Regions from separate parts of the Promicromonospora sp. NPDC052451 genome, predicted to be linked through region 1. Evidence: riboswitches for the same ligand, from Rfam matches in the RefSeq annotation. Region 1 holds a riboswitch; each other region holds the start of a gene.

Region 1 (6,923 bases):
CCGCAGCCGGCGCCGCGGACGGCCCGGTCCTGGTCAGCGCGGACCCCGTCGTCCTGGTCGGCGACGGTGGCACCGCGCACGTCACGCTCACCGTCGAGGCCGACGGCGGCGGCACCCTCGCCGCACCCGTCACGGTCCGCTGGCGCACGGGCTCGGGCACCGCGACCGCCGACGTCGACTACACCGCCGGCTCCGGCACCGTCGAGTTCGCGGCAGGAACGCCGTCGGGCGCCGAGCGGACCGTCGCGATCCGCACCCGGGCGTCGGCGTCGGGCGAGACGGCGGAGACGGTCCGGGTGGGTCTGGAGTCCGGGGACGCGGAGGTGTCCGCCGACCCCACCGTCGTCGTCCGGGCGCACGGGCTGCCGTACCTCGACCGCCGCCTGCCCACGGAGCGCCGGGTCGCGGACCTGCTGGGCCGCATGACGACGGCCGAGAAGGTGGGGCAGATGACGCAGGCCGAACGGGCGAACGTCGCGGGTGACCCGGCGGTCGTCACGGAGCTCGGGCTCGGGTCGATCCTGAGCGGCGGCGGGTCCACGCCCGCCGACAACACGCCCGAGGGCTGGGCCGACGCGATCGACGGCTTCCAGGCACGCGCCCTGGCGACCCGGCTGCAGATCCCCCTGATCTACGGGGTCGACTCGGTGCACGGGCACGGCAACCTGGCAGGGGCCACGATCCTGCCGCACAACATCGGGCTCGGTGCCACGCGCGACCCGCTGCTGGTGGCCCGGGCCGAGCGCATGGTCGCCACCGAGACCCGTGCGACCGGCATCCCCTGGACGTTCGCGCCCTGCCTGTGCGTGGCGCGCGACGACCGCTGGGGCCGCACCTACGAGTCCTTCGGCGAGCACCCGGCGCTGGCGGGAGTGCTCGGTGCCGCCGCCGTCACGGGGTTCCAGGGGCGCCGCCTGGACGGCAGCCGATCCGTCCTCGCCACGGCCAAGCACTTCGTGGCCGACGGCGACACCGCGTACGGCACCGGCGAGGGCGACTACACGATCGACCAGGGAGTCACGCAGCAGAGCCGGCGGCATGTCGAGGCCGTGGACCTGCCGCCCTACGAGGCGGCGCTCGGGGCAGGCGTCGGCTCGGTCATGCCGAGCTTCTCCAGCGTCGACTGGACCGACGACGGCCTGGGCAACCCCCTCAAGATGCACGCCCACGACGAGCTGATCAACGGCTGGCTCAAGGACGGGCACGGCTTCGAGGGCTTCGTCATCAGCGACTACCAGGGCATCCACCAGATCCCGCCGCTCGCGCCCGACCCGCCGACCACCGGCCAGATCGTCACGAGCGTGAACGCGGGCGTGGACATGTTCATGGAGCCCTCGCAGTTCGAGCGGTTCCATACACGGCTCGTCGCGGCGGTGCAGGACGGTGCCGTGGCCGAGGAGCGGATCGACGACGCCGTGTCCCGGATCCTGACGGCCAAGTTCGAGCTGGGCCTGTTCGAGGAGCCGTTCGCCGACCGGTCGCATGCCGACGAGATCGGGTCCGCGGAGCACCGGGCCGTCGCGCGCCAGGCGGTGGCGGCGTCGCAGGTGCTGCTCAAGAACGCGCGGCACGCGCTGCCGCTGGACCACGACGCGAGCATCTACGTGGCGGGCCGCAACGCCGACGACCTGGGCAACCAGGCCGGCGGCTGGACCGGCACGTGGCAGGGCTTCTCGGGCGACGTCACCGAGGGCACCACGATCCTGGAGGGCATCCGGGCGGCGGCCGACGACGTCACGTTCAGCGAGGACGCCTCCGCGCCGACCGCCGGGGCCGACGTCGGCGTCGTCGTCGTGGGGGAGACCCCGTACGCCGAGGGGTTCGGTGACGTGGGTGGCCCCGAGTGGGCCTGGGACCCGGCGGACGGCGGCGTGCCGCGCGAGGAGAAGTCGATGGCGCTCCAGCCGGGCGACGCCGAGGTCGTGGAGAAGGTGTGCGCCGAGATCCGTGCCTGCGTGGTCCTGGTGGTCTCGGGCCGGCCGCAGGTGCTGACCGACCAGCTCGGCTCGATCGACGCGCTGGTTGCGTCGTGGTTGCCGGGGACGGAGGGCGCGGGCGTCGCGGACGTGCTGTTCGGCGAGCGCCGGTTCACGGGCCGGCTGCCGGTCTCGTGGCCGCGGTCCGCCGACGACCCGGTGGTCAACGTCGGCGACCGGGACTACGACCCGCTGTTCCCGTTCGGCTGGGGGTTGTCCACGGGTGGCCGGGTCGCCCACCTCGACGAGCACCGGCTGGCGCTGCAGGACGCGGTGCTCGACCCCGTGCACGGCGTCCCGGCGCGCGAGTCCCGCCTGCTCGCCCGGGCCGACGTCGCCCGGCTGGAAGGGCGTGCCGGCCTCGCCCTGAGCATCCTGGGCGAGGCGGAGGGCGGACGCTGACGGAAGCATGCCTGGGTCTCCGACAGGGGCCGGCGCAGGACGGTCGGCGGAGGGCGGCCGGGGCAGGACCCGCCAGGTGAAGGTGCCCCGCGGGGGTGGGTTGCTCTGGGTAGACAATGTCTACGCGGAGCAACCCACACCCGCGGGCCATGTCCTCTCAGGGTCAGCCCGCCGAGGCGAGCGCCTGCTCCACGTCCTCGACCAGGTCGCGGGGGTCCTCCAGGCCGACCGAGAGGCGCACCGTCGTCTCCGTGATGCCGACGGCGGCCCGGCCGGGCGCGCCCAGCTTGCGGTGGGTGGTGGTCGCGGGGTGGGTGATCAGGGACTTCGCGTCGCCCAGGTTGTTCGAGATGTCGATCACCCGGAGCGCGTCGAGGAACGCGAACGTGTGCTTCTTCGCGCTCTCGGCGTCGACGCCCTCGGGGACGGCCAGGTCGAACGTGACCACGGTGCCGCCCCCGCTCATCTGGGCGCGCGCGAGCTCGGCCTGCGGGTGCGAGTCGAGGAACGGGTACCGGACCGCGCCCACCCCGGGCAGCTCCTCCAGGGCGTTCGCGACGGTGAGCGCGCCCGCGCCCTGCGCCGCGACGCGTACCGGCAGCGTCTCCAGGCCCTTGAGCAGGGTCCACGCGTTGAACGGCGACAGCGACGGCCCCGTGTTGCGGATGAAGGTCTGCACGGGGCCGGTCACGTACTCGGTCGAGCCGAGGATCGCGCCGCCGAGCACGCGGCCCTGGCCGTCGATGTGCTTGGTGGCCGAGTACACGACCACGTCGGCGCCCAGCTCCAGCGGCTTCTGCAGCAGCGGGGTGGCGAAGACGTTGTCGAGCACCACGGTCGCCCCGGCCGCGTGGGCCAGGTCCACGACGGCGCGCACGTCCACGATGTCCTGCATCGGGTTGGAGGGCGTCTCGAAGAACACCACGTCCGCCGGTGTGGAGAGGGCCTCCTCCCACTGGGACAGCACGTGCCCGTCGACGTAGTCGGTGTGCACCCCCCACTTCTTGAGGATCTCCTCGAAGATCACCACGGTGGACCCGAACAGGGCCCGGGCGGCCACGATCCGCGAGCCGGACCCCACGAGCGCGGCCAGCGACGTGAACACCGCGGACATGCCCGTCGCGGTCGCGTAGCAGGCCTCGGCGCCCTCCAGCAGGCGCAGGCGCTCCTCGAACGTGTGCACCGTCGGGTTCCCGTAGCGGGAGTAGACGAACCGGTCCAGGTCGCCCTTGAACGCGGCCTCGGCGTCGGCCGCCGAGTCGTACACGTAGCCCTGCGTGAGGAACAGTGCCTCGCTGGTCTCCTGGAACTCGCTGCGCTGGTGCCCGCCGCGCACGGCGAGCGTCTGCGGCCGGACGGTGGGCGGCAGCGGCTTGCGGCCGGACCCGCCCGGGCTCGCGTCGTGCGGGAAAGCGCCCGTGACGGTCACGCGTCGCCCTCCGACGCCGGGCCCTGCGACCAGGGCAGCCCGGCGACCTTCCAGCCTCGCTGGTCGCGGACGCCGTCGGCCCCGGGCGCGCCCTCGAACCCGTCCAGCACGTTGTACGACGGCGTGATGCCCGACGCCGTCGCGAGCCGCGCCGCGCCGATCGAGCGCTGACCCGACCGGCAGAGGAAGACCACGGGGCCGTGCGTCACGCCGGCGGCCTTGAGCTCCTCCAGGAACGCGGGGTTGGGCCGTCCGCCGGCCCGCACCCACTCGCTGAACACGGGCCGCCTGCCGAGCGACGACGTGTCCGGCACGCCGATGGTGCGCCACTCGCCGTCGGTGCGGACGTCCACCAGCGTGGCGTCCGGGTCGTCCGCGAGCAGGTCCCAGGCCTGCTGGGGCGTGAGGTCGCCGGCGTAGCCGTCGGCGGGCCGGGCTCCGGGGTGTGCGGGATCGCTCATGGTGCTCCTCCATCGGTCGTGGCGGTAGCACCCTCGTCCGTCCGCGCCGCGAGGCGGGAACGCTGGGTTGCTGCGGCGTCGTCGTGCCACGTCACTCGGCCGCTCGGGATGGTCGTGGCCAACCCTACGACATCTGTCCGGTGGGTGGAACGGCGTCTCGCACGCTGGGCGTGCGCTCGGATGTTGGGACCAGCATCTGAGACATCCGTTGACAGTCCCTTGACCCGCGACACAGGATGACGCCAGGTCATGAGTGCCAGCGCCAAGCCCCGGCTCGCTGGCCGGCAACCCTCCTCCGCGGTGGGGTGCCCCGGGTGACGACCTGGCCGTGCGCAGCCCGCGTGCGGCAAGCGCGGGGGCACGTCCCCCAGGACCTTGCTGGAGGATGCCATGTCCGCACCCACCCTCACCCGTCGTCCCGCTGCCCCGGTGGCGGACGTCGCGCCGCTCCGGCCCGTCGTCGGCGGCGCCACGCTCGTGCCGCTCGTGGACGGTACCCAGGTCGCCTATGCGAACCTCGACGTCGCCGCGTCCGCCCCGGCGCTGCAGGCCGTCGCCGACCGCGTCACCCAGGTGCTCCCCCTGTACGCCAGCGTGCACCGCGGCGCCGGCTACCTCTCGCAGGTGAGCACGGCGCTGTACGAGACCGCCCGCCGCACGATCGGCGCGTTCGTCGGCGCCCGCGAGGACGACCTGACGATCATCACCCGCAACACCACCGACTCCCTGAACCTCCTCGCCGGCTGCGTCCCCGCCCAGCCCGACGGCGAGCCGGGCCGTGTGCTGGTGCTCGACGTCGAGCACCACGCCAACCTGCTGCCCTGGCAGCGGTCCACGGGTGCGACCGTGCTGACCGGCGGCGCGACCGTCGCCGAGACCCTGGCGCAGATCCGCGAGGAGCTCGCCGACGCCGCCTCGGACCGGCCGTTCGCGCTGCTCGCCCTCACCGGCGCCTCCAACGTGACGGGGGAGTCGCTCCCGGTCGACCAGATCGTGGCCGTCGCGCACGAGTACGGCGCGCGCGTGGTGCTCGACGGCGCCCAGCTCGTGCCGCACCGCCGCATCTCCCTGGAGTCGACCGGTGTCGACTACCTCGCGTTCTCCGGTCACAAGACGTACGCGCCGTTCGGTGCGGGCGCCCTGGTGGGCCGTCGCGACTGGCTCGACGCCGGTACGCCGTACCTCGCGGGCGGCGGTGCCGTCCGGCGTGTCCGGGTCGGTGGCACGGACTGGCACGAGGGTCCCGCCCGCCACGAGGCCGGCTCGCCCAACGTGATCGGCGCGGTGGCCCTGGCCGCGGCGTGCGAGGAGCTCGCGGCGCTCGACCCTGCCGAGGTGGTCGCGCACGAGACGGCGCTGCGGGAACGGCTGGTGGCCGGCCTCGAGGCGATCGACCGCGTCGAGGTGGTGCGGGTGTGGGCGGACGCCGTGGACCCGGTGGGCGTGGTGACCTTCACCGTGTCCGGGTACGACCCGGGCCTCGTCGCCGCCTACCTCTCCGCGGAGCACGGCATCGGCGTGCGGGACGGCAGGTTCTGCGCGCACCCTCTGCTCGGCCGCCTCGGCTTCGACGCCGGGGCCGTGCGTGCCTCGGTCGGCGTCGGCACCGCGGGCGAGGAGGTGGAACGCCTGGTCGCCGCCGTGGCCCGGCTCGTCGCCGAGGGCCCGCAGGCCGGGTACGACGTCGTCGACGGCCTCTGGGTGGTCACCGACGACCCGCGCCCGGTCCCGGAGGGATCCGGTCTCGCGGGCCTGCTGGCGACGGCCGCCCTGGGCTTCGACGAGGCCTTCGGCTGCCTTCCCGACGAGGACTAGCCCCGACCGCTACAGCGCCAGGGCCACGCAGATGCCGCCCAGCGTCAGGTCGAGACCGATGCACCAGAGCGCGAGGGACCGGTTGACCACCACGTCGCGGCGGTAGTGCAGCACGTCCCAGACCGCGTGCGCGGCCAGGGCGAGGCCTGCGAGGGCCAGCCCCGTGCGCGGCTCCAGGAACAGGGCCGCCGTCGCGGCCCCGAAGAAGCCTGCCATCGCGGCGGCCTGCACCCAGGTGGCCCGGCGTCCGCGGGCGAGCCCGATGCCGGTGAGGACCACGCCCACCAGCGTGAAGGCGATCCACCGGGGCGTGTCGAGCAGCTCGGACGCGACCGGGATCGCCGACGCCAGGAGCGCGACCAGCCAGGCGGTCCAGCGCACGCCCGTCACGGCGGCGGCCAGATAGCACAGCGCCGCGACGCCGACGGCGGTGGCCGGGTCCTCGGCGACGGCGTCCTGCCAGCCGGCGCCTGCGATCGCCGTGCCGCCGATGAGCAGGCCCACGCCCGTGACCGCTCCGAGCACCAGCCAGGCGGTGTTGGTCGGCCAGGTCCCGGTCCAGCGGCTCGGCCGTGCGGCCGCCGCCGTCTCGAACGTCTCGGTCATGGTCCTGTCTCCTCGCGACCGGCTGAATACCCTCCAGGGGTACCTTGGCAGACGGTGCGAGGTCGGCGAAACCCCTTTCGGTCAGGACCGAAGCCGTTCGGCCCGAGCGGCGTCGCCGGACGCGCAGGTCACGGGAACGGCCTGCGCGTCCCGCCCCGTCAGAGGGGGAAGGCGCGCGGTGCCGGGAGGGCGGCCTCGACCTGTGTCGCGAGTGCCAGGAGCGTGAGCTCGCCG
Region 2 (6,923 bases), on a different contig from region 1:
CGTCCGTCGGTCAGCGCCGTCGCCAGGGTCGCGACCTCGGCGACCTTCTGGTCGGCGAACGCGAGCCACGACGCCAGGCCGGCGTCCAGCCGGGGCTCGTCCGCGACGTCGTGCGGCACGTGCAGCAGCGACGTGGAGGTGCCCACGGCCAGGGCGCCCGCGCCCGGACCCGTGCCCGGCGCCGTCAGACCCTCCAGGACGGCCAGGCGGGCGCCGAGGTCGGCACGCCAGATGTTGTGCCCGTCGATCACGCCCGCGACCAGGGTCTTCGTCTCCAGCCCGGGCACCGGGCCCGTGGGCACCGCGCCGCGGACCAGGTCGATCGCGACGGCCTCGACGTCGGTGCCGGCCAGCAGCGCCAGACCGTCGCCCGCCTCGGAACGCAGGTCGCCGTAGGGCGCCGTGACCAGGATCGCGGGTCGCTCGGCGGCACCGTCCGCCGCCGGCGCGGGGGAGAGGTCCGTGGCCAGGCGGGCGTAGGCGCGGCGCACGGCGTCGGCCACCTCGTCGAAGGGCACGCCCAGCAGGTCCGTGACCAGGGCCGGCTCGTCGAGCTGCACCCAGGGCGCCCCCGCCGCGGCCAGCGCGCGCAGCACGCCGGCGTAGGCGGCCACGACGTCGTCCAGCCGGTCCAGCGGGCGGAAGCCCTCGGGGGCGCCGTCGGCCGGCTTGCTGAGCAGGAGGAAGGTCACCGGCCCCACGAGCACGGGCCGGGTGACGACCGCGGGTCCGCCGTCGGCCGGGTGCGCCGCCTCGGTGAACTCGCGCACCACGCGGTCGTCGACGAACCCGATCGGGGTGTCCGGGCCGATCTCGGGCACCAGGTAGTGGTAGTTCGTGTCGAACCACTTGGTCATCTCGAGCGGCGCCGCGTCCCCCGCGCCGCGCGCCACGGTGAAGTAGGCGTCCAGCGGGAGGCGGCCCTCGGGCGTGGTGAGCCCCGCGAACCGCTCGGGGACCGCGCCCAGCAGGGCGACGACGTCGAGCACCTGGTCGTAGGAGGAGAACGAGCCGGGGACGGCGGCGCCGTCGGCGCCCAGGCCCAGGTCGGCGAGGTGCCGCACGGTGGCCAGCCGCAGGTCGTGCGTGGTGGCCTCCAGGTCGTCCGCGGTGGTGCGGCCGGCCCAGAAGGACTCGACCGCGCGCTTGAGCTCGCGGCGTCGGCCGATGCGCGGGTAGCCCAGGACGGTGGCGTTCGGGAAGTGCGGGTTCTTGACTGCCATGCGTATCAGCTCCATCGGACCTGGCGTTAGCACCTTGCCCCGAGATGGGCGCCTCGGAGGTAGGTTGCTGCGGTGTCGTGGAGCCAGGACTCTCGACCGCTCTGGATGATTGACCTGGATCGTAAGCATGACCGGGATGTGGTCGGAAAACCGTCCACGCTTCAAGACGGCGGCGTTCGTGCTGGTCATCGCGTCGCGGCCGCCTAGCGCACGGCGGCGGTCCCGGCAAGCCGGCCGCCATCAGGAACCTGATGGCGGCGATGTGCCGGACGGGCCGGCTGCGGCGGACGCTGACGTTCTCGTCCGTACGCCGGCGCGACCGCCGGCGCACCCGCACAGAAGGTCACCCACCCATGCCGAAGATCCTGATGGTCCTGTCCGCCGCGAGCACCCTGCGTCTGGCCGACGGCACCGCCCACCCCACGGGCTACTGGGCCGAGGAGGTCGCGGCGTCGCACCGCGTGCTGACGGCCGCCGGCGCACACGTCGACATCGCCACGCCCGGCGGTGTCCGACCCACCGTCGACGCGATCAGCCTTGACGAGCGCGGCGGCGTCGGCCCGTCCGACGCCGCCCGGCACCGCGCCTACCTCGACGCCATCGCCGACCGGCTCGCGCACCCGCTCGTGCTCGCGGACGTGCACGCCGCCGACTACGACGCGATCTACGTCCCCGGCGGCCACGCCCCCATGGCCGACCTGGCCTACGACGCCGGCCTCGGGCGCCTGCTGCGCACCGCGGACCAGCGCGGCGCGGTCGTCGCCGCGCTGTGCCACGGCGTCGCCGCGCTGCTCAGCGCGCAGACCCCGGACGGCACCTTCGCGTGGGCCGGGCGGAAGCTCACCGCGTTCACCGACGAGGAGGAGCGGCAGGGCGGCCTCGGCGACGGTGCGCCCTACCTCGTGGAGTCGCGCCTGCGCGAGCGTGGCGCGCTGGTGCGGACCGGGGCGCCCTGGTCGAGCACCGTCGTGCGCGACGGCAACCTGGTGACCGGCCAGAACCCGCAGTCCAGCGCCGCCACGGCCGAGGCGGTCCTCGCCGCCCTCGCGGAACGCTGACCGGCGGCTAGCCTGTGGTCGAGACGGGACCGGTCCCGTCCGGCGTACGCCGGACGTCAGCGGCGGAGGTGGTGCGGATGCCGGGACTCGACCTGCTGGCCACCTTCCTGGAGGTCTACCGCACCGGGTCGCTGTCGGCGGCGGCCGAGCGGCTGGGCGTGAGTCAGCCCGCCGTCTCCGGCCAGGTCGCCCGGCTGGAGGAACGGCTCGGCGGCCCCCTCTTCGTGCGCTCCGGCCGCGGTGCCCGGCCCACCGAGCGGGCCGTGGCGCTCGCCGCCCGGGTGGGTGTGCACGTGGACGGGCTGCGGTCCGCGCTCGGTACCGGGGACCAGGGGCCGGGCATCGGCGGTCTCGTCCGGATCGGCGGGGCGGCCGAGCTGATGTCCGAGCGGGTGCTCCCCGCCCTCGCGCCGCTCGTCGCCCGCGGGCTCCAGGTCCGGGCGACGCTCGGCCTGGGCGACGACCTGCTGGCCGCTCTGGCCGAGGGGCGCCTGGACCTGGTCGTCTCCTCGGTGCGGCCCCGGGACGCGGCGGTCCGGGCGATGCCGCTGGTGGACGAGGAGTTCCTGCTCGTCGGGCCGGCGTCGCTCGCCCACACCGTGGACCAGGTGCGGCTCGCCGCGGACCCGGTGTCGGCCCTGGCACACCTGCCGCTGGTCGCCTACGCGGAGGACCTTCCGATCGTGCGGCGGTACTGGCGCAGCGAGTTCGGTCGCCGGCCACCGAACGCGACGTCGCTCGTCGTGCCCGACCTGCGGGCCGTGCTCGCCGCGGTGGCCGCCGGGGCGGGGGCCTCGGTACTGCCGCGCTACCTGGCCGCGCCGGCCCTGGAGGCGGGACGCGTGGTGCTGCTGCACGAACCCCAGGCGGCGCCGCTGAACACGCTGTACCTGGCCGTGGCGCGGGACGCGCCGCCCGACCCGGCCCGCGCGGCGGTCGTGGACCGGCTGGGCGAGGTGGCCAGGCGGTGGACCTCGCTGTAGAGCGGACTGACCATGCGTCTGCTGCCAGGACGGGGTGAATCCTGGCAGCAGACGCATGGTCTCGATCCGCGAGGGCGTGGTGGTCAGGGGTGGGGGTGGTTGCGGTTCCTGGTCGGGTTCAGCGTGGCGGGTCCCGGGGTGCCAGGGGTGGGGGTGGCGGAGGACTGGGCTGCGGCCCTGGGCGTTGCGGAACCGAGCCTCGCCGAGCCGAGCGCGACCGCACAGGCGGCCAGCGCCGCGCTGACCGCCAGGGGTCCCACGAGGCCCAGCGGTGCGATGGCGGTGCCGCCCAGCACGGGGCCGGCGAGCGCCCCGAGGTTCAGTGCGACCGTCGAGTACGCGCCGCCCATCGTGGGGGCGTCGTGGGCCGCCGCCATGCCGCGGGCGATCAGTGTGCCGCCGACGGCGAAGGACAGCGCCCCCTGGACCGGCGCGAGCACCCACGCCGCGACCGGGGACGCGGCGAGCGCCGTCCACGTGACCCACCCCGCGAGCAGGGCGGGTCCGGCCACGCCGAGCAGCAGCCTGCCGTGCGTGCCGGCGAACCGGCCGGCCACCCCGATCCCGGCGAAGGCGCCGAGGCCGAAGAGGGCGAGCACGGCGGGCACCAGCGCGGAGGCGAGTCCGGCGCCGTCCGTGACGACCACCGCGAGGTAGGTGAAGGCGCAGAAGGTCGCGCCGTTGACCAGCACGCCGAGCGCGAGGACCCGCAGCAGGCCGGGGGAGCGCAGCGCACGGAGCTCGGCCCGCAGGTCCGGTCGGGCGTGCGGCGTGCGGTCGCTCCGGCCCGGCGTCCGGGCGGCGACGGGTACCAGGGCCGCCGCCGACACCCCCGCGATGGCCCACAGCGCCGAGCGCCAGCCCCACACCTCGCCGAGCAGCGCGCCCGCGGGGACGCCGGCGACCAGGGCGAGCGTCGTGCCGCCGAGGATCACCGACAGGGCCCTGGCCTGCCGCTCGGCCGGGACGACGCGGGGCACGGTCGACAGCGCCACGGCGAGGAACCCGGCGTTGGCCACGGCGGCGACGCACCGGGTGGCGAGCAGCACGCCGAAGCTCTCGGTCAGGGCGCCCGCGACGTGGGCGCCGACGAAGACGAGCAGGCAGGCGGTCAGGGTCCACCGGGGCGGCAGGCGGCGCCCGACGGCGGCCGTGAGCGGGGCGCCGACGACCATGCCGACGGCGAACCCCGAGGTGAGGTATCCGGCCTGGGCGACGGGGACGCCGAGGTCGGCGCTGATGCCGGGGACCAGCCCGGCGAGGACGAACTCCGAGGTGCCCTGCGCGAAGACCGCGACAGCGAGCACGTACAGCAGTGATGGCACGAAGACTCCGAAGGATGAGGAAACGGGTAGGCCTGGTCGGCACTACGGGCCCTTCGGGCGCGCGCGAGTCCGCTCGGGAAGAAGGAGCGGTGCGGCGAGGGCTGGCCTCGCCGGTCTCTGCTGGGGCGTCTCGGGCTACCGGAGTACCGGCAGCCCTGACCTGGACGCTTCGGGAGACCTCATGCGGCGAACCTAGCACGCACGGGCAGCGGGCGGTGCCACGCGGTCTCGCGGTCGAGCTGTCCCGTGCTGCGGAACAGGAGCACCTGGTGGGCGTCGGGCAGGGCGGCCGCGAGGGCGTCCGTGGTGGTGCGCTCGAAGCCGAGCCGCTGCCAGAAGCCGCCCGAGCGGCGGGAGAACAACCAGGCCTGGCGGGCGCCGGCGTCTGCGGCCCGGTCCAGGGCGAAGCGGGCCAGGCGCAGCCCGCTGCCGGTGCCGCGCAGGTCGGGGCGGACGGCGACGCTGCGGACCAGTGCGTGCTCGCCGTCCGTGCCCAGCTCGAAGCCCGTGCTGGCGCGCACCGCCCCGGCGTCGTCGCGGTCGAGCCAGAGCCGCACGGCCGGCTCGGCGAGGGCCGCGACGGTGAGGTCGGCGGCGCGCAGGAAGGCGGCGAGGTCGTCGAGGTCGTCCGGGGTCGCGGGATGGAGCACACCGGGATCCTAGCCAGTCGAGGGCCGGGCGAGGGCAGCCGAGGGCAGCCGGGATTCGAGCAGGATCAGGCAAGGATGCGCGAGGAACGCCGTCGCCGTCGGGCCCCGGGATCGCCTTGACTGGTGGACGAGCCGGGGCGACGCCCCGCGGGCTCGGAGCCGGCCTCGGCCGGCAGCATCGGACAACTCGTGAGAGGGCAGCACATGCAGATCACCATCGTCGTCGGGGCCAGCTCGGGCATCGGGCGGGCGACCGCGGTCCGTGCCGCGCAGGGCGGTGCGGGCGTCGTCGTCACCTACAACTCGAACGCAGAGGGCGCCCGGGAGACCGTGCGGCTCGTCGAGGAGGTCGGCGGTACCGCCGTGGCGCTCCCGCTGGACGTGGGGGACAGTGCGACGTTCGGCGCGTTCCGCGCCGCCGTCGTGGAGGCCGTGGCCGCCACCTGGGGCGAGCGGCAGGTCACGGGCCTCGTGAACAACGCCGGATTCGGCGGCGGCACCCCGTTCGCGCAGCTGTCCGAGGAGCTGCTCGACCGCACCTACCGCGTGCTGTTCAAGGGGCCCTACCTGCTGACGCAGACCCTGCTGCCGCTGATCGCCGACGGCGGCGCGATCGTGAACACCGCGAGCAGCTCCGCGGGCACGGCGGGGCTCTCGGAGGGGTACTCGGCCTACGGGTCGATGAAGGGTGCCGTGGTGGTCCTGAGCCGGTACCTCGCCAAGGAGCTCAGCGGTCGCGGCATCCGGGTGAACTCCGTGTCGCCCGGGCCGACACGCACCCGGCTCGGCGGGGACGCGTTCGAGAAGTACCCCGAGGTGATCCCGCCGCTCGTGGAGCGCACCGCGCTGGGCCGTCTGGGCGAGCCGGACGACGTCGGTGCCGTCATCGCGTTCCTGCTGTCCGACGCCGCGCGCTGGGTCACCGCGCAGGACATCGAGGTGTCGGGCGGGTTCAACCTGTAGCCACCGGTCCGCGCCCTGGGACGCACGTTCCAAAACGTCCCAGTATCGGTAAAGATAGGGCATATCGCCTATCACCAGGGGAATATCGTGACCGCGACCGCCTCCGGGGCCACTGCAGCACTGTCCCGCGAGCCGGGCTCCATGCCCGCGCTTGTCGCCTGCGACGTCACCGGGACGCTGGCCAGACCCGGCCGGCCGCCCCGGGCGGCCGTGCTCGACGCGGTCGCCGCGGTGCGGGCGGCGGGCCACCACGTGGTGGTCGCGACGGGCCGCTCGCTGGTCGGGGCGGTGCAGGTGGCCCGGCAGCTCGGCGTCCGCGACGGGTGGGTGGTCGCGGCGAACGGCGCGGTCCGGGCCCGGCTGCACCCGGACGGCTTCACCGTGGCGGAGGTCGTGACGCTGGACGCGGAGGCCGTGTGCCGGCTGGTGGCCCGGACCCGCCCGGACCTGCGGATCGCCGCCGAGGTGGTGGGCACCGGGTACCGGGTCACCGACCGGTTCCCGGCCCGGCAGCTGGCCGGGTACGAGGAGGTCGTCGACGACCCCGCAGGGTTGTGGGCGCGGCCCACGCCCCGGCTGGTCGTGCACGGGCAGTGGGCGCAGCGGCTGGTGCCCGCGCTGCGGGCGGCCGGGGTCACGGCCCATCCCGTCCGGGTCGACTGGGTGGACGTCACGGCGCCGGACGTGAGCAAGGCCACCGCGCTGGAGCAGGTGCGCGAGG
Region 3 (6,923 bases), 250 kb from region 1:
TGCAGTCGATCCAGGCGATGAGCGGCCAGGAGCGCGCGGACTGAGCTGCCACGTGGCTCCCGAATGCGTCCGGCCCGCGGGTCACCTGGGTGACCCGCGGGCCTGACACGTGCGGGGTCAGAGGCGGGTGATCCGGATCGCGTCCGCGACCACGTATGCCGTGCCCTGGGTCCAGCGGCTGACGGCGACGACCGTGCGGGTGCCCGCCGTCATCGCGTAGGTGCCGAGCGAGAGCCAGGCGCCGCCGCCCGTGGACTGGTCCACGCGGACGGTCGAGGACCCGGTGCCGGTGTAGACGATGAACGGCGTCGACGTGTTGTACCCGGCGATACCGGGGAACCAGGCCTCGACCCGGTAGGAGCCGTTCGACGGGATGGTCGCCGAGAACGTCGCGAGGTCGCTCACCTCGGCCGGCGTCGCATAGCGGTAGTCGGCGCCGTACCGCTCGCCCGAGAACGAGGACGTGAGCCACGAGGAGCCCGCGGAGAAGCCCGCGGACGTGTTGTCGACGATCACGGACCAGCTCGTGCCGGACAGCGCCGCGGCCACCTCGGAACGGAGCTGCGGCAGCATCGAGTAGAGGACGTCCCCCGGGCAGGCCGTGGCCGTGTAGTCCCGGTGCCCGTAGATCTGGGTGGGCGCGATCCCGTACTGGTCGCAGATGTACGCGCACAGCTCCACCAGTCGACTCCAGAGCTGCGCGGGCGGCGTCGCGCTGGTGTAGGTGCCCTGGTTCTCGATGCCGATCGCCTGACTGTTCTGGCCGGGGGCGTGCGCACCCACCACCATGCCGCTGCCGTTCTGCAGCCGGGACAGCGAGCCGTGCCGGCCCTCCATCACGTACCCGCCGCGGCTCACCGTGAGGTGCTGCCCGGTGTCCACCCAGCCGTTGGCGAAGTGCCACTGCTGGATGTCCCGCGCGATCTGGTACCCGGCGGCCTGCGAGTAGTCGGTGACGTTGGCCGATGCGGTGTGGTGGATCAGGATCTTGTTCGGGTTGGTCGAGACGGTGTCGATGGTGCCCCGGGCCGCCGCCGCGCCCCAGGTGGCGCAGCTCGCGATGGTCGGCGCGGCGACCTCGACACCCGCCAGTGCTCCTGCGGGCGCGTCGGCCGGGGCGTCGGGGTCGGGCGCCAGGGACGGCGGGGCGTCGCCGGACCGGACGGCCGCCGCCCCGCCGGACAGGGGCGCCGCGGCGGCCGGGGCGGCTGCGGCCACGGTCGCGCCCGCGGCGCCGATGCCGAGCACGACGGCGCCGCGCAGCAGGTCACGCCGGTCGAGTGCGGCGTGGTCGTGGTCATGGTGATCGGTGGAGCTGGGGACGTGGTCGTGCACGGGTTGCCTCCACGGGTCGGTCGCGCTGGAACGTGCCGATTTCATCCGTAGTATCGGCCGACCGCACAGCTCCCCGATACATCACATCCGGTACATCAGCGCACGCTATAGGCCGCGCGCCGACCGGGCGCCGGGAGCACGCCGGTGTGGAGGGGACCGGCGTGTCCCGGCGCCCGGGTCGGGGCTCTCAGGACTCGATCGTCTGGTGGCTCTCGGACGAACCCTGGCCGATGGGCGTCGAGCCCGCCGCGTGCGCCACCTCGATCTTGCGGGGCTTCGCGTCCTCGCTCACGGGGATCGTCAGGGAGAGCACGCCGTCGGCGTACGAGGCCGAGATCCTGTCGAGCGCGAGACCGCGGCCGACCGTGAGCTGCCGGGCGAACGTGCCCGTGGACCGCTCGCGCACCAGCCACTGCGCGTCGGCGTCGGACCGCTGGGTGCGTTCGGCCCGCACGGTGAGGGTGCGGTCCTCGACCGAGACGTCGATGGTGCCGGGGTCGACGCCGGGCAGATCCATCGACAGGACGTAGTGGTCACCCGTGCGGAAGAGGTCCATCGGCATGGCGCCGGACTGTCGGGCGTTGCTCGCGAACGAGCTGAACAGCCGGTCCATCTCCTGGAACGGGTCCCAGTAGGTAGCCATCGCGCACCACCTCCTACGACGATGCGGCCCTGGCCCTTCCAGGGCCGCGCGATCGGCGACGGCCTGGACCGCCGCCTGGCTACAGCCCAATTCTGGCACTCTCACCCCGAGAGTGCCAAGCCCTGTCCGGTCGTGTCGCGGCGACCGGAACGGCGGGTCGCACGGCGCCCTCAGGCGGCAGCGCGGCCCGTCAGTCCGACGCGGTCCAGCAGGTCCAGGGCCGGGCGGTGCTTGTTGAAGGTGTACACGTGCAGGCCCGGCGCCCCGGCGTCGAGCACCTCGCGCGCGAGCGCCGCCGAGTAGCGCACGCCGTGCTCGTGCTGGGCCTCGGCATCGACGGAGCCGTCCGGTGCCGTGAGCCGGTCGAGGTCCCGCAGCAGGCCCGACGGCGCGGCCACGCCCGTGAGCTCCTCGACGCGGCGCAGCCGGCGCGCCTCCGTGGTGGGCAGCAGACCGGCCAGGATCGGGATGGTGACGCCGGCCGCGCGGGCCGCGTCGACGAACCCGGTGTAGGAGTCGGCGCGGTAGAAGAACTGGGTGATCGCGAAGCTCGCACCCGCCTCCTGCTTCTCCAGGAGCCGCCGCACCTCCTGCTCGCGCGTGGTGCCCGCACCCGGGTTGCCGTCCGGGAACGTCGCCACGGCGATCGCGAGCGGGCGGGCGGCCGAGCGCAGCGCGGCGCTGGCGTCCGCGGCGCAGCGGCGCTCGTCGACCTGGCGCAGCAGCCGGACCAGGTCGACGCTGGACCGCACGCCGTCCGACGGCGGCACCCAGTCGGGCTCGTCGCGCGGCGGGTCGCCGCGCAGGGCCAGGAACGAGCGGACCCCGGCCTCGAGGAACTCCTCGATCACCTCGGAGACGTCCTCCCGGGACGCGCCCACGCAGGTCAGGTGGGCCACCGGCAGCACAGGCGTACCCCGCAGCAGCGTGGCGAGCACCTCGCGCGACGTCGCCCGGTCGCCCCCGCCCGCACCGTACGTGACGGACACGAAGTCCGGCCGCGCGCCCACCAGCCGCTCGGCCGTCTCCCAGAAGTTCGGGGCCGCTTCCGGCCGGCGCGGCGGCATCAGCTCGAACGAGACGGTGGGGCGGTGCGTGGGTACCTCGGCGACCATGGCTGCTCCATCGAACCTGGCGTGAGCACCTTGCCTCCCTCGCACCGCGGCGGGTCGGCAGGTTGCTGCGGTGTCAGGGAGCCAGGACTCTCGACCGCTCTGGATGGGGTTCGCTACCATGCTAAGCGGTCGTCCAGCAATGGGACAGAATTCGTCCGACGGGCGAGACGGCCCGGTCCACCCCGCGTGGACCGGGCCGCCCGCTACTTCACGGAACCGGCCACCAGGCCGCCCACCAGGCGCTTCTCGATGATCATGAACAGGATCACCACGGGCACGATCGCCACGACGGAGACGCCGAACACGTAGTGCCACGACGTCTCGTACTGACCCACGAACTTGGTCAGCGCCACGGACAGCGGCTGGTTGCCCGCCGTGGTGAGCAGCACGAGCGAGGCCGCGAACTCGTTCCAGGACGCGACGAACGTGAACACCACGGCCGTCACGATCCCCGGCCAGACGAGCGGCAGGTTGATCCTGGTCAGCACGGCGAAGGTGCCCGCGCCGTCGAGCTGCGCCGCCTCGTCCACCTCCTTCGGGATGCCCGCGAAGAAGCTGTGCATGATCCAGACGGCGAACGACAGGTTGAACGCCGCGTTCACCAGGATCATGGCGGCCCAGGTGTCGAGGATCCCCCACGTGATGAACTGCCGGAACAGGCCCGACGTCAGCACCGCGGGCTGCACCATCTGGGTCACGATCACGAGGAACAGGAACACGAGCCGCCCGGGGAAGCGGAACCGCGCCGTGTAGTAGGACGCGGGCAGTGCCACCGCGAGCACCAGCAGCGTGGCGCACAACGAGATCACCAGGGTGGAGATCAGGTTCTGCAGCAGCGGCGTCTCGGGCGTCGACCACATCGTGGCGTAGTTCTCCCAGTGCCACTCCGTGGGGAAGTAGGTCGGGTCGACCGACCGGATCTCCGCCTTGGTCTTCACCGAGCCGAAGAACATGATGAGGTACGGCAGCAGGAACACCGTCAGCACCACGAGCCCGGCCAGCATCCGCAGCAGCAACGACCCGAGCGGCACCTGGTCGGCGGTGTACTTGCGCACCCGCCGCCCTCCGGACGGCGGCGGGGTGGCCGCACGCCGTGTCGTGGCCGTCTCCGTGAGCGCCGCCATCAGACCTCCTCCAGCGGGCGCACGACCCGCACGTAGACGGCCACGATGCCGATGACCACGAGGAACGCGATGACGGACAGCGCGCTCGCCAGGTCGATCTGCCGCTGGTTCTGCATGTACTTGAAGATCATGGTCATCACGGTGTCGGCGTCGTACCCGGGGATGGACCCGGTCATGACGCGCAGGATGGGCAGCGAGTTGAACACGTTGATGATGTTGATCAGCACCGCCACGGAGATCGCGCCCCGCAGCTGCGGCAGTACCACGCTGAAGTAGGTGCGCAGCCCGCCGGCGCCGTCGATCCGCGCGGCCTCGACGGTCTCGCCGGGCACCGTCTGCAGGCCGGCCAGGATCGTGTACGTCGTGAACGGCAGCGACACGAACACCGCCACCGCCATGGCCCACGCGAAGGCCGTGCCCGGGTGCCGGGTCCAGCCGTAGCCCTCCGGCGTGCTGATCAGCCCCACGTCCACGAGGAACGAGTTGATGATGCCGAAGTACGGCTCGAGCCCGTAGTGCACCACCAGCGTGGTCATGACCACGCTGGAGGCCCACGGCACGATGACGGCCATGCGCACCAGCCGGCGGCCCGGGAACGCCTTGTTCAGCAGGGCCGCGATCGCCAGCGACCCGAGCAGGGTGAACGCGACGACCACCACCACCCACACCACGGTGCGCCCGAGGATCGGCCAGAAGTACTGGAAGCCGACCACGGTCGCGAAGTTGCCGAGGCCCACTCCGCCGCCGTCGACACCGCTCTGGCTGATGTCACGGGTCGAGTTCCAGAACATCAGGCCCACCGGGAACAGGACCACGGCCGCGATGAGTGCGACCGCGGGCCCGATCCACGGCAGGGCCTTCACGAGGTCCTTCACGACAGTCTTCCGATCAGCCCGCGTCGACCTGCGCCTGGATCTCGGCCAGGACGTCCTTGGCGGACTTGGTGCTGTCGAGCTGGCCGAAGAGCGCCTTGAACGCGGAGTCCGCGGCGTTCCAGTCGGGGTTGGTGGTCGGGTAGAACTGCGCGTCGGGCAGCACCTCGAGGAATGGCGCGAGCGCCTCCTCGTCGGCGAGCTCCTCCGAGCCGGACACCGTGGTGGGCAGGAAGCCCTCGGCCTGGACCCACGGCACGTAGACGTCGGCGGTGTAGAAGTAGTCGAAGAAGGCGGTGATGGCCTCCTGCTTGTCGCCGTCGTTCTGGAACGCCATGAGGTGGTCCGCCACGCCCAGCGTGAACGGCGAGCCGTCCTCGGTGGGGATGGGGTGGATCGAGTACTCCAGGTCCGGGTTGTCGGACTCGATCTGCCCGACGCTCGGCGGCAGGCCCACCTGCATGCCGATCTTGCCCTGCACGAAGATGTCGAACAGCGGGCTGCGGTCGGTCGCACCGGCGTCGGCCTGCGTGGCGCCCTCGTCGATCATCGTCTTGACGAACTCGGCGCCCGGGAGGTTCTCGGGCGTGTCGATCGTGATCTGCTCGGCGTCGCCGAACGAGCCGCCGCCGCCCCACAGCCAGACGGCCGCCTCGGCCTGGGCCTCCTCGGAACCGAGCGGCATGCCGTAGCCGGCCACACCGCCCCCGAGCTCGGAGACCTTCTTGGCCGACTCGAGCAGCTCGTCCCAGGTGGTCGGCACCTCGGCGCCGGCCTCCTCCAGGAGCGCATCGTTGACGAAGAGCGCACGGGCCGACGCGATGAACGGCAGACCGTACGTGGTGCCGCCGACCTGTGCGTTCTCGAGGAACGTGGGCTGGAAGTCGGCGTAGGTCTCCTCGGAGGTGACCTCCTCGACCGGGTACAGCAGCTCGTCCTCGGCGAAGCCCGCGAAGGGGCCGCCGTTGTAGATGTCGGGTGCGTCGCCGCCCTGGATCTTGGTGGCGATGACGGACTCGAGGTTGTCCCAGGACTCCACCTGGAGGTTGACCTTGATGTCCGGGTTCTCTTCCTCGAACCCGGCGATCACGTCGTTCCAGAGGCCCTGGGTGGCGTCGGAGTAGCTGGGGACGAGCAGGTCGAGCGTCGTTGCACCGCCGCTCTCCTCCCCGGACGACCCGCCGAATCCACAGGCTGTGAGTCCCGTTGCCGTGGCCAGCGTGATCGCCATGATCCCGCCGAGCCTCTTGTACTGGGCCATGACCTTCCCTCTCCTTCGTGGTGGTGCAGGTCACGTTTTCACTAGGCCGCGTAATCTGTCAATGGTTCTAACAAACCTGTGACCTCCGGGTGACACACCGGTCATCAAGCCGTCGCGGGGCGCACCGCGGGCAGCGAAAAGGGCCGCAGCACGCGGCTGCGGCCCCTTCGACGACGCCCGCCCGACGACGACGACGCCGATCCGGTCAGCAGCCGCACCCTCCACCGCTGCGGCCCTGGAGGATCACGCCGTACCGCGGGACCGTCCAGGCGTTGCCCGCGTACCGCAGCTGCCAGGCCCCCTCCCGTGCCGGCACCACCGTCGAGATGTTCCCGCCCGGACCCGCGGTGAGCGTGCGCACGAACACCGGCTCGCGCTCGTCCTCGAAGACGCCGTCCGGGTCGCGGTAGAGCCGCACCGTGGTGTTCCGCACCGGGCTCCACGAGAGGTCCCCGTCGCCGCTGATGCGCAGCCACTGGAACTGCCCCGTGATCCGCGAAGGCCGCCCGTCCGTGGCCTTGGGGTTGGTGATCTCACCCTGGAAGCGCACGTCGCGCCGGACCGAGATCTTCT
Region 4 (6,923 bases), on a different contig from region 1:
TCCAGGTAGTCGTGGCCCCAGCCGTGCGGCCCGAAGCCGCGGGCCAGGAACCAGCCGAGGTGCTGCTGGCGGGTCATGGTGTCTCCTTGCGTGTGGTGCTCGCGCCGGCGGCGCCGGGGCCGGCGGCGCGACGTGCGGCCGCGAGACCCCGCTCGAGGTCGGCGATCAGGTCGGGCAGGTCCTCGATACCCACCGACAGGCGCAGCGTGCCCGGGTGGATGCCGGAGGCGGCCCGCTCGGCGGGGGTGCGCAGCACGTGGCTGGTGCTCTCGGGGTGCAGCACGAGCGAGCGGACGTCGCCGATGTGGGTCATGTGCGTGAACACCTCGACGGCCTCCACGAGGGCGCGCGCCGCGGGGGCGCCGCCGTGCAGCGTGAAGGTGAACACGGAGCCCTGGCCGTCCGGCAGGTACCGCTTGGCCAGCGCGTGCGACGGGCTGGAGTCGAGCCCCGAGTAGTCCACCGACGCCACCTCGGGCCGGAACGCCAGCCAGCGCGCCACCTCCAGGGCCGACGCGCTCTGCCGCGCCACCCGCAGCGACAGCGTCTCGATGCCCTGGCCCACGAGGAACGCGTTCAGCGGCGACGGCGTGGGCCCGAACCGGGGTGCCACGGTCTCGCGGAGGTAGGCCAGGCGGGCCAGCCCGCCGTGCCGGTCGGCCACGCCGGGTCCGCCCGTGCGCGACGGCGCGACCAGGTGCGGGTACAGCGCGCCCGCGGTGCGTGCGTCGAACGTCCCGGCGTCGACGACGACGCCGCCCAGCACCGAGCCGTGGCCCGCGAGGAACTTGCTGGCGGAGTGCACCACGACGTCGGCCCCGTGCTCGATGGGGCGCAGCAGGTACGGCGTCGCCAGCGTGTTGTCCACGACCAGCACCAGCCCGTGGGCGTGCGCGACGTCGGCCACGGCGGCGAGGTCCGGCAGGTCGTTGCGCGCGTTCGGGATCGACTCCAGGAACAGCACGCGCGTCTCGGGCCGGATGGCGCGCGCCCAGGCGGCGGGGTCGGCGGCGTCGTCCACGAAGTCGGCCTCGATGCCGAGGCGCGGCAGGTTCTCCAGGAGCAGCCCGCGCGTGCCCTCGTAGATGCTGGACGCGGCGAGCACCCGCTGCCCGGCCGCGACCAGGCCGAGCAGCGCGACCGTGACGGCCGCCTGCCCGCTGGCCAGGAACAGCGCGTCGGCGCCGCCCTCCAGCGCGGCGATCCGCTGCTCGACCGCGGCCGTGGTCGGGTTGCCGGTGCGCGTGTAGGCGAAGCCCTCGCCCGCGCCGAAGTGCCCGGCGGCCTGCTCCCACTCCTCGAACTCGAACCCGGCGGTCAGGTACACGGGTGTGGCGCGGGGCACCACGCGGGACGGCATTCCGCGACCGGACGGTGCCGTGCCGGACGGTGCCGTACCGGACGTGCCGGTGGCGTGCCCCGCGTCGTCCCGCCCGGTGCTGCGGGCGTGCACCTGCCGGGTGGCGAAGCCCGTCATGGTGCCGCGCTCGGTTCGGCGGCGTCGGTCGCGGGCAGGCCCGCCTTCTTCCAGGCGGGAAAGCCGCCGTCGACGTGCGAGACGTCGGTGTAGCCGCGCGCGGCCAGCGCCTCGGCGACCGGGCCGGATCCGTCCACCGAGCCGCACACGATCACGACGGGCGTGTCGAGGGTGATGGCCGGGTTGTCCGACGGACCGAACAGGGCGTCGAGGTTGTTCCGGTCCGCGAGCGTCGCCCCCGGGATCTCGCCCGCCGACGCCCGGCCGGCGGCCGAGCGGACGTCGATCAGCAGGGCGCCGCGGGCAACCTTGGCGCCCGCGGCGTCGGGGGCCTGGAGCTCGGGTGTGGCCTTCTCGATCGACGCGGACGTGGTCGGCTCGGACGTGGTCATGGTGGTCTCCTCAGGTCGTTCGTACGGTGCGGTGGGCAGTTCGTACGGTGCTCAGGCGCTCAGCAGCCGCCCGGTGCGCAGCTCGCGGGCGACCGTCGCCGCGTCGGGCAGCCGGAGCGCGCCGCGCAGTGTCGTCCCGGTCCGCTCGGTGCGGAACAGGCCCGCGTGCTGGAGCGCGGGCACCAGGTGGTCGGTGATGGTGTCGAGGTCCGAGCTGAGCGAGGAGGGCCGCAGCAGGAACCCGTCGACGGCGCCGACCGTCGCCCAGTCGGCGATCAGGGTGGCCAGCTCGTCCGGGGTGTCGGCGACCACGAGCCCGTCGCCCATGGGGGCGGTGCCCTCCAGCGCCTCCACGAGCTCCAGCCGCGCGCGGGCTCCGGCCCGCTCCGTGGAGAGCACGACGTACACCTCGGCGAGCACCCGCACGTCCTCGGGGTCGCGTCCGGCGGACAGGGCCGAGTCGCGCACGAGGCGGCGCAGCCGCACCGCGTGCCCGGCGTCCGTCACCGCGATCCGGGCGACGTCGGCGGTGCGGCCGGCCAGCGCCGCGCTCGCCTCGGAGCGCACGCGCACCACGACGGGCGGGGGCGTCCGGGGCGGCGGGGTGCCGCCGTCGGCGGGACGGCCGCGGACGGCGAACCGGATGCCGTCGTGGTCCACGCGGAACCGGCCCTCGGCGTCGAGCTCGACCGCTCCCGCCCCGCTGCCGGGACGGCCGGTCCACACCTGGGTCACGGCCTGGATGCCGAGCTCGACCCGCGTGGCCCAGGCCTCGTCGGGCTCGGGGAGCGTGACCTGGCGTACGGCCTGCCAGCCGGCCCGGCCGCCGCTGGCGCGGTCGATGCTGCTCAGGGCGACGGCGGCGTGGGCCGCCTCCACGTGCACCGTGTCGACGGCGGCGATCAGGCCGATGCCGTCGGTGACCCGCGCGGCGCGGGCCGCGGCGACGGCCGTGTCGAGGCGGCCGGTGACCTGGCTGCGCCCCGGGTGGAGCAGGAAGCCCTCGTCGAGGCTGACGAAGTCGAGCAGGCCGCGGTCGGCGGTCCGCACCAGGTGCAGGAACCGCTCGCCGTCGAACGGGCGCGGCGCGACCGGGCCACGTGCCCGGTGCGCACCGGGGCGGGCGCCGGCGGAGGTGAGGTCCACGCCGAGCACGACGGGACGGGGCGAGAGGGCGGTGGACAGGGACGTGGGCTGCGGCGGGTACGGCACGGCGGGGCTCCGTTCGGGCTGCGGCGCGGCGGCACCCGGGCAGGCCCCCGCCGTCGTGCCAGGTGCACGACGGTGCCTGGGGTCGCCCGGGAGCGTGGCTGCCGGGAGGCAGGAGTGAGACGTCCGGTCAGGAACGTGAGGGCCTGGTGCGGCCGGGGCTCGGCATTCGGCGCCGAGAGCGGGCGGCGGACCGGTGGCGGCCGGTCAGCACGTCGGGCACTGTCGCGACAGGGACGTCGCGATCAGGCCGTCACTGTCGGGTTCAGCGACAGGAACAGCGGCAACACATGCCCTCGTGCGGGGCGGCACCAGCCCGCGTGCAGACGTTCCGGGACGGCAGGGACACGTGGACGGCGGGGGCAGCGCTCCGGGTCATCGTCGTTCTCCTCACCTGCTCGCCCATCGGCGAGCGACGCGTGTTGTCACCGCCGGCGGCGGTGGACCTGGTCCTCACCCGGGGCACCCACCCGCGCGGGGGGTTGCCGTCCGACCAGCCGGGGCTTCGCGTCGGAACTCATGACCTGTCGAGATTTTCTATACCTTTCCGGTCGGATAAGTACGGTAGATCTCGATGCCTAGAAGATACGAATGGAACCCATAGAAGTCAACGATCCTTTCCCGGATCTCACATGCCGGGACCTCCCCGATGCGCCCACGCCACGCAGAGTGCGCTTCTACCCAGTCATCAGGCCCGGAAACCGATGGGTTTCCGGGCCTGATGACTGGGTAGAAGCGCACTTTTGCGCCCGCCTCCGCCGCCCCCGGAGCGTCAGCTCGTCAGCAGCTCGATCTGGGTGACCAGGCCGCCGTCGGCCGGTTCCAGCCGGAGTCCCGTCAGCGGCACGGGCTCGTCGAGCACGAACGGGCGCAGCTGGCCCGGCCACCGCCACCGCTCCCCCGAGCGCTCGTCCAGCACGCGCCCGTCCTCGGCCACCAGACGCCAGCCCGACGGCGGCGCCCCCGCGTCCCCGGGCCCGGACGTCACCGTGTACCCCCGCAGCACAGCACCCTGGGGCAGGTCCCCGGACGGCTGCCACACGAGCGTCCCCGCCACGTCGACGGCCGTCGTGAGGTCCCCGTCGGTCAGCCCCGGGAGCGGGCGGCCGGCGGACGACCACCCGCCCTCGGCGCGCTCCCAGGGCCGGTCGGCGGCCGCCGGCGCCACCTGCGCACCCCAGCGGGCCGGCGTCCCGGACAGGCTGAACCGCAGCGTCGCTCCCCCGGTCAGGTCGGCGTGCTCCACCGACGGCGCGGTGACCTCCCGGGTCGTACCTGCGCCGTCGGACAGGTCCAGGCCGGCCACGTACCAGCGGCCGGCCGCGCCCGGTGCCTCGACCACGAGGTCGCCGTCGGGCCGGTGCACCACCGCCCGCTCGAAGAGCGGCGAGCCCACGGCCCAGCGCGACGAGCCGATCTCCAGCGGGTACAGCCCCAGGGCGGACAGGACGTACCAGGCCGACATCTCCCCGTTGTCCTCGTCGCCGTGGTAGCCCTGGCCGATCTCGCTGCCCGTCCACAGCCGCGCCAGGATCTCCCGCACGGTCTCCTGGGTGCGGTCCGGGCGGCCAGCGAAGAGCCACACGTACGGGATGTGGTGGGAGACCTGGTTGGACTGGCCGAGCTGGCCCAGCCGCACGTCACGCGCCTCGACCATCTCGTGGATCACCGACCCGTAGGAGCCGGGCTTGTCCGCCCGCTCCGGCGTGGCGAAGAAGCGCTCCAGCAGAGCCTCCAGCCCGGCGGGGCCGCCGTGCAGGGCCGCCAGTCCCGGGCCGTCGTGCACCGGGTGGAACAGGAAGTTCCAGGCGTCGGACTCGGTGTAGTCGCCGCCCCACTCGTCGGGGTCGAACGGGCCCGGCGCGAACGCCCCGTCCCGGCCGCGGCCCCGGAAGAAGCCCGTGTCCGGGTCGAACAGGTGCACGTACCCCAGGGAGCTCTGGTGCAGGTAGGCGGCCTCGTCGCGCAGCGCGCGGCGGCGCTCGTCCGGGGTGCCGGGGGCGTCCGCGAGCGCCCGTGCCATCCGCGCCAGGCCCGCGTCGTTGATGTAGCCCTCCAGCCCCCAGGAGACCGACTCGTCCACGTCCCGGGGCACCCAGCCGCGGGTGAGCGCGAAGGCCTGGCCCTTGCGGCCCACCCCCGGCAGGGTCGGCAGGGCGGTCGCGTTGCGCAGCCCGGCGTCGTAGGTGTCCAGCGGGTCGGGCAGGTCGACGCCGCGCAGGTGCAGGTCGGCGAACGCGACGTCGGACGACGTGCCGGTCATGAGGTCGGCGTAGCCCGGGGACGACCACCGGGCCACCCAGCCACCCTCGCGGTACTGCTGCACGAAACCGTCCGCGAGCCGCGCGGCGATCTCCGGGTAGAGCAGGGCGTAGGCGGGCCAGCAGGTGCGGTAGGTGTCCCAGAAGCCGTGGTTGACGAACATCTCGCCGGGGCGCACGGGCGCACCGTCGAGCACGGGCGAGGCGTGCACGGGCTCGCCGTCCGCCCCCACCTCCGTGTAGGAGGACGGGTAGAGGTTCAGGCGGTAGAGGTTTGAGTAGAGCGTGACCTGCTGCTCCTCGGTGGCGCCCTCGACGTCGAGCACGCCGAGCCGCTCCTCCCACAGGGCCCTGGTCGCCTCGGCGACCTCGTCGAAGGTGCCGGACACCTCGCGCTCCAGCGCCAGCCAGGCGAGCTCCTCGCTGATGTACGACGTCGCCACACGCACGTCGACGGTCCGGCCCGCCTCGTCGCCCGGCCGGGTCGCGGGGTCCAGCGCGACGGTCGCGTAGGTGGCGTACGGGCGCCCGCGCGCCGGGCCGCTGCGCAGCACCGGCCGCGAGATCCGCCCGACGACGTGCATCCGGGAGCGCCCCACGGACAGCGTGCTGCCGTGGTCGCTCCAGCCGGTGAACGTGCCGTCGTCGTGCACGGTGATCTCGACGGGGGCGCCGTCGGCTCCCGCGTCGCTGACGGCGTCGACCACGAGGTGGCCGGTGGCGGCGCCGGGCGGGAACGTGAACCGCAGCAGGCCGCCGTGGTCGGACGCCGCGACGGCCACGCGGGCGCCGCCGTCCAGGTCGACGGCGTACCGGTGGGGGCGGGCGGTCTCGGCGTCGTGGGAGAAGGCGAGGGCGCGGGCGGCGAGGCCGGCGTCGGGCACGTCGGTCGTGCCGTCGTCGTCCGTCCGGGCCGGGACCAGGTGGAACGCGAGCTGGTCCCGGTCACCCATCCACGGGCTCGGCTCGTGCGAGATGCCGATGCCCTGCAGGCGGGGCCGGTTGTCCGGGCCGTTGTGCGCGGCCCAGGAGTACAGCCACCGTTCCGTGGCGGCGTCCGTGAGCGGCACCCACATCGTGAAGCCGTTGGGCACCGCGGCCGCCGGCACGTTGTTGCCGCGCGAGTAGGCGCCCGAGGAGTGCGTGCCCCGGCGGGTGTCCACCAGGTCGGTGCGACCGGTGACGGTGCGCTCGGGCCGCGGTGCGACGCTCACCTCGTCCAGCCACACCTCGGTGCGCCCGCCGTCCGGCGGTGCGGTGACCAGGGCCGCGGCGCGCACGCGGCGACCGGCCAGGTGTTCCGCCGCGGCGTCCAGGTCGACGCGCACCACGTTCCAGTGGTCGGGCACCAGGATCCGGGCCTCCCCCTGTCCCGTGGCGGACGCCGGCATGCCGTGCTGGTCGGTCAGGCCACGCCCGGCGTCGGTCGCCCCGAGCCAGGTGCCGTCGTCGAGCCGGAGGTCGACGGCCACGTGGGTGGAACGGTAGGTGAGCTCGTCGTCGAGCACGGGCAGGACCGCCCAGCGCAGGACCAGGCCCGGTGCGAGGGGCACGTCGAGGTCGTCGACCACGACCGTGCGGCCG

Evidence for each region. Region 1 has a riboswitch for S-adenosylmethionine ahead of ACIG47_RS02340 (aminotransferase class V-fold PLP-dependent enzyme). Riboswitches for the same ligand answer to the same signal wherever they lie in the genome.
Region 2: another riboswitch for S-adenosylmethionine. It lies ahead of metE (5-methyltetrahydropteroyltriglutamate--homocysteine S-methyltransferase); the one in region 1 lies ahead of ACIG47_RS02340 (aminotransferase class V-fold PLP-dependent enzyme).
Region 3: another riboswitch for S-adenosylmethionine. It lies ahead of ACIG47_RS01270 (methylenetetrahydrofolate reductase); the one in region 1 lies ahead of ACIG47_RS02340 (aminotransferase class V-fold PLP-dependent enzyme).
Region 4: another riboswitch for S-adenosylmethionine. It lies ahead of ACIG47_RS18405 (LLM class flavin-dependent oxidoreductase); the one in region 1 lies ahead of ACIG47_RS02340 (aminotransferase class V-fold PLP-dependent enzyme).

Annotation. Positions count from the first base shown of each region.
Region 1 is NZ_JBIUAP010000001.1:539,262-546,184, forward strand. It holds gene ACIG47_RS02325 (glycoside hydrolase family 3 N-terminal domain-containing protein) at 1-2,378, shown strand, start outside; gene ACIG47_RS02330 (O-succinylhomoserine sulfhydrylase) at 2,542-3,807, opposite strand; gene ACIG47_RS02335 (rhodanese-like domain-containing protein) at 3,804-4,268, opposite strand; SAM riboswitch class IV at 4,514-4,627, shown strand; gene ACIG47_RS02340 (aminotransferase class V-fold PLP-dependent enzyme) at 4,659-6,083, shown strand; gene ACIG47_RS02345 (hypothetical protein) at 6,093-6,689, opposite strand; gene ACIG47_RS02350 (amidase) at 6,848-6,923, opposite strand, start outside.
Region 2 is NZ_JBIUAP010000020.1:61,773-68,695, reverse strand. It holds gene metE (5-methyltetrahydropteroyltriglutamate--homocysteine S-methyltransferase) at 1-1,223, opposite strand, end outside; SAM riboswitch class I at 1,232-1,335, opposite strand; gene ACIG47_RS25085 (type 1 glutamine amidotransferase domain-containing protein) at 1,577-2,281, shown strand; gene ACIG47_RS25080 (LysR family transcriptional regulator) at 2,359-3,264, shown strand; partial or broken gene ACIG47_RS25075 (Cmx/CmrA family chloramphenicol efflux MFS transporter) at 3,474-4,589, opposite strand; gene ACIG47_RS25070 (GNAT family N-acetyltransferase) at 4,769-5,239, opposite strand; gene ACIG47_RS25065 (SDR family NAD(P)-dependent oxidoreductase) at 5,444-6,202, shown strand; gene ACIG47_RS25060 (HAD family hydrolase) at 6,290-6,923, shown strand, end outside.
Region 3 is NZ_JBIUAP010000001.1:290,029-296,951, reverse strand. It holds gene ACIG47_RS01285 (lysophospholipid acyltransferase family protein) at 1-44, shown strand, start outside; gene ACIG47_RS01280 (N-acetylmuramoyl-L-alanine amidase) at 118-1,335, opposite strand; gene ACIG47_RS01275 (Hsp20/alpha crystallin family protein) at 1,523-1,978, opposite strand; gene ACIG47_RS01270 (methylenetetrahydrofolate reductase) at 2,149-3,093, opposite strand; SAM riboswitch class I at 3,098-3,203, opposite strand; gene ACIG47_RS01265 (carbohydrate ABC transporter permease) at 3,297-4,217, opposite strand; gene ACIG47_RS01260 (carbohydrate ABC transporter permease) at 4,217-5,092, opposite strand; gene ACIG47_RS01255 (extracellular solute-binding protein) at 5,106-6,350, opposite strand; gene ACIG47_RS01250 (hypothetical protein) at 6,556-6,923, opposite strand, start outside.
Region 4 is NZ_JBIUAP010000010.1:152,614-159,536, reverse strand. It holds gene ACIG47_RS18420 (LLM class flavin-dependent oxidoreductase) at 1-77, opposite strand, end outside; gene ACIG47_RS18415 (O-acetylhomoserine aminocarboxypropyltransferase/cysteine synthase family protein) at 74-1,477, opposite strand; gene ACIG47_RS18410 (rhodanese-like domain-containing protein) at 1,474-1,869, opposite strand; gene ACIG47_RS18405 (LLM class flavin-dependent oxidoreductase) at 1,921-3,081, opposite strand; SAM riboswitch class IV at 3,493-3,603, opposite strand; gene ACIG47_RS18400 (GH92 family glycosyl hydrolase) at 3,851-6,923, opposite strand, start outside.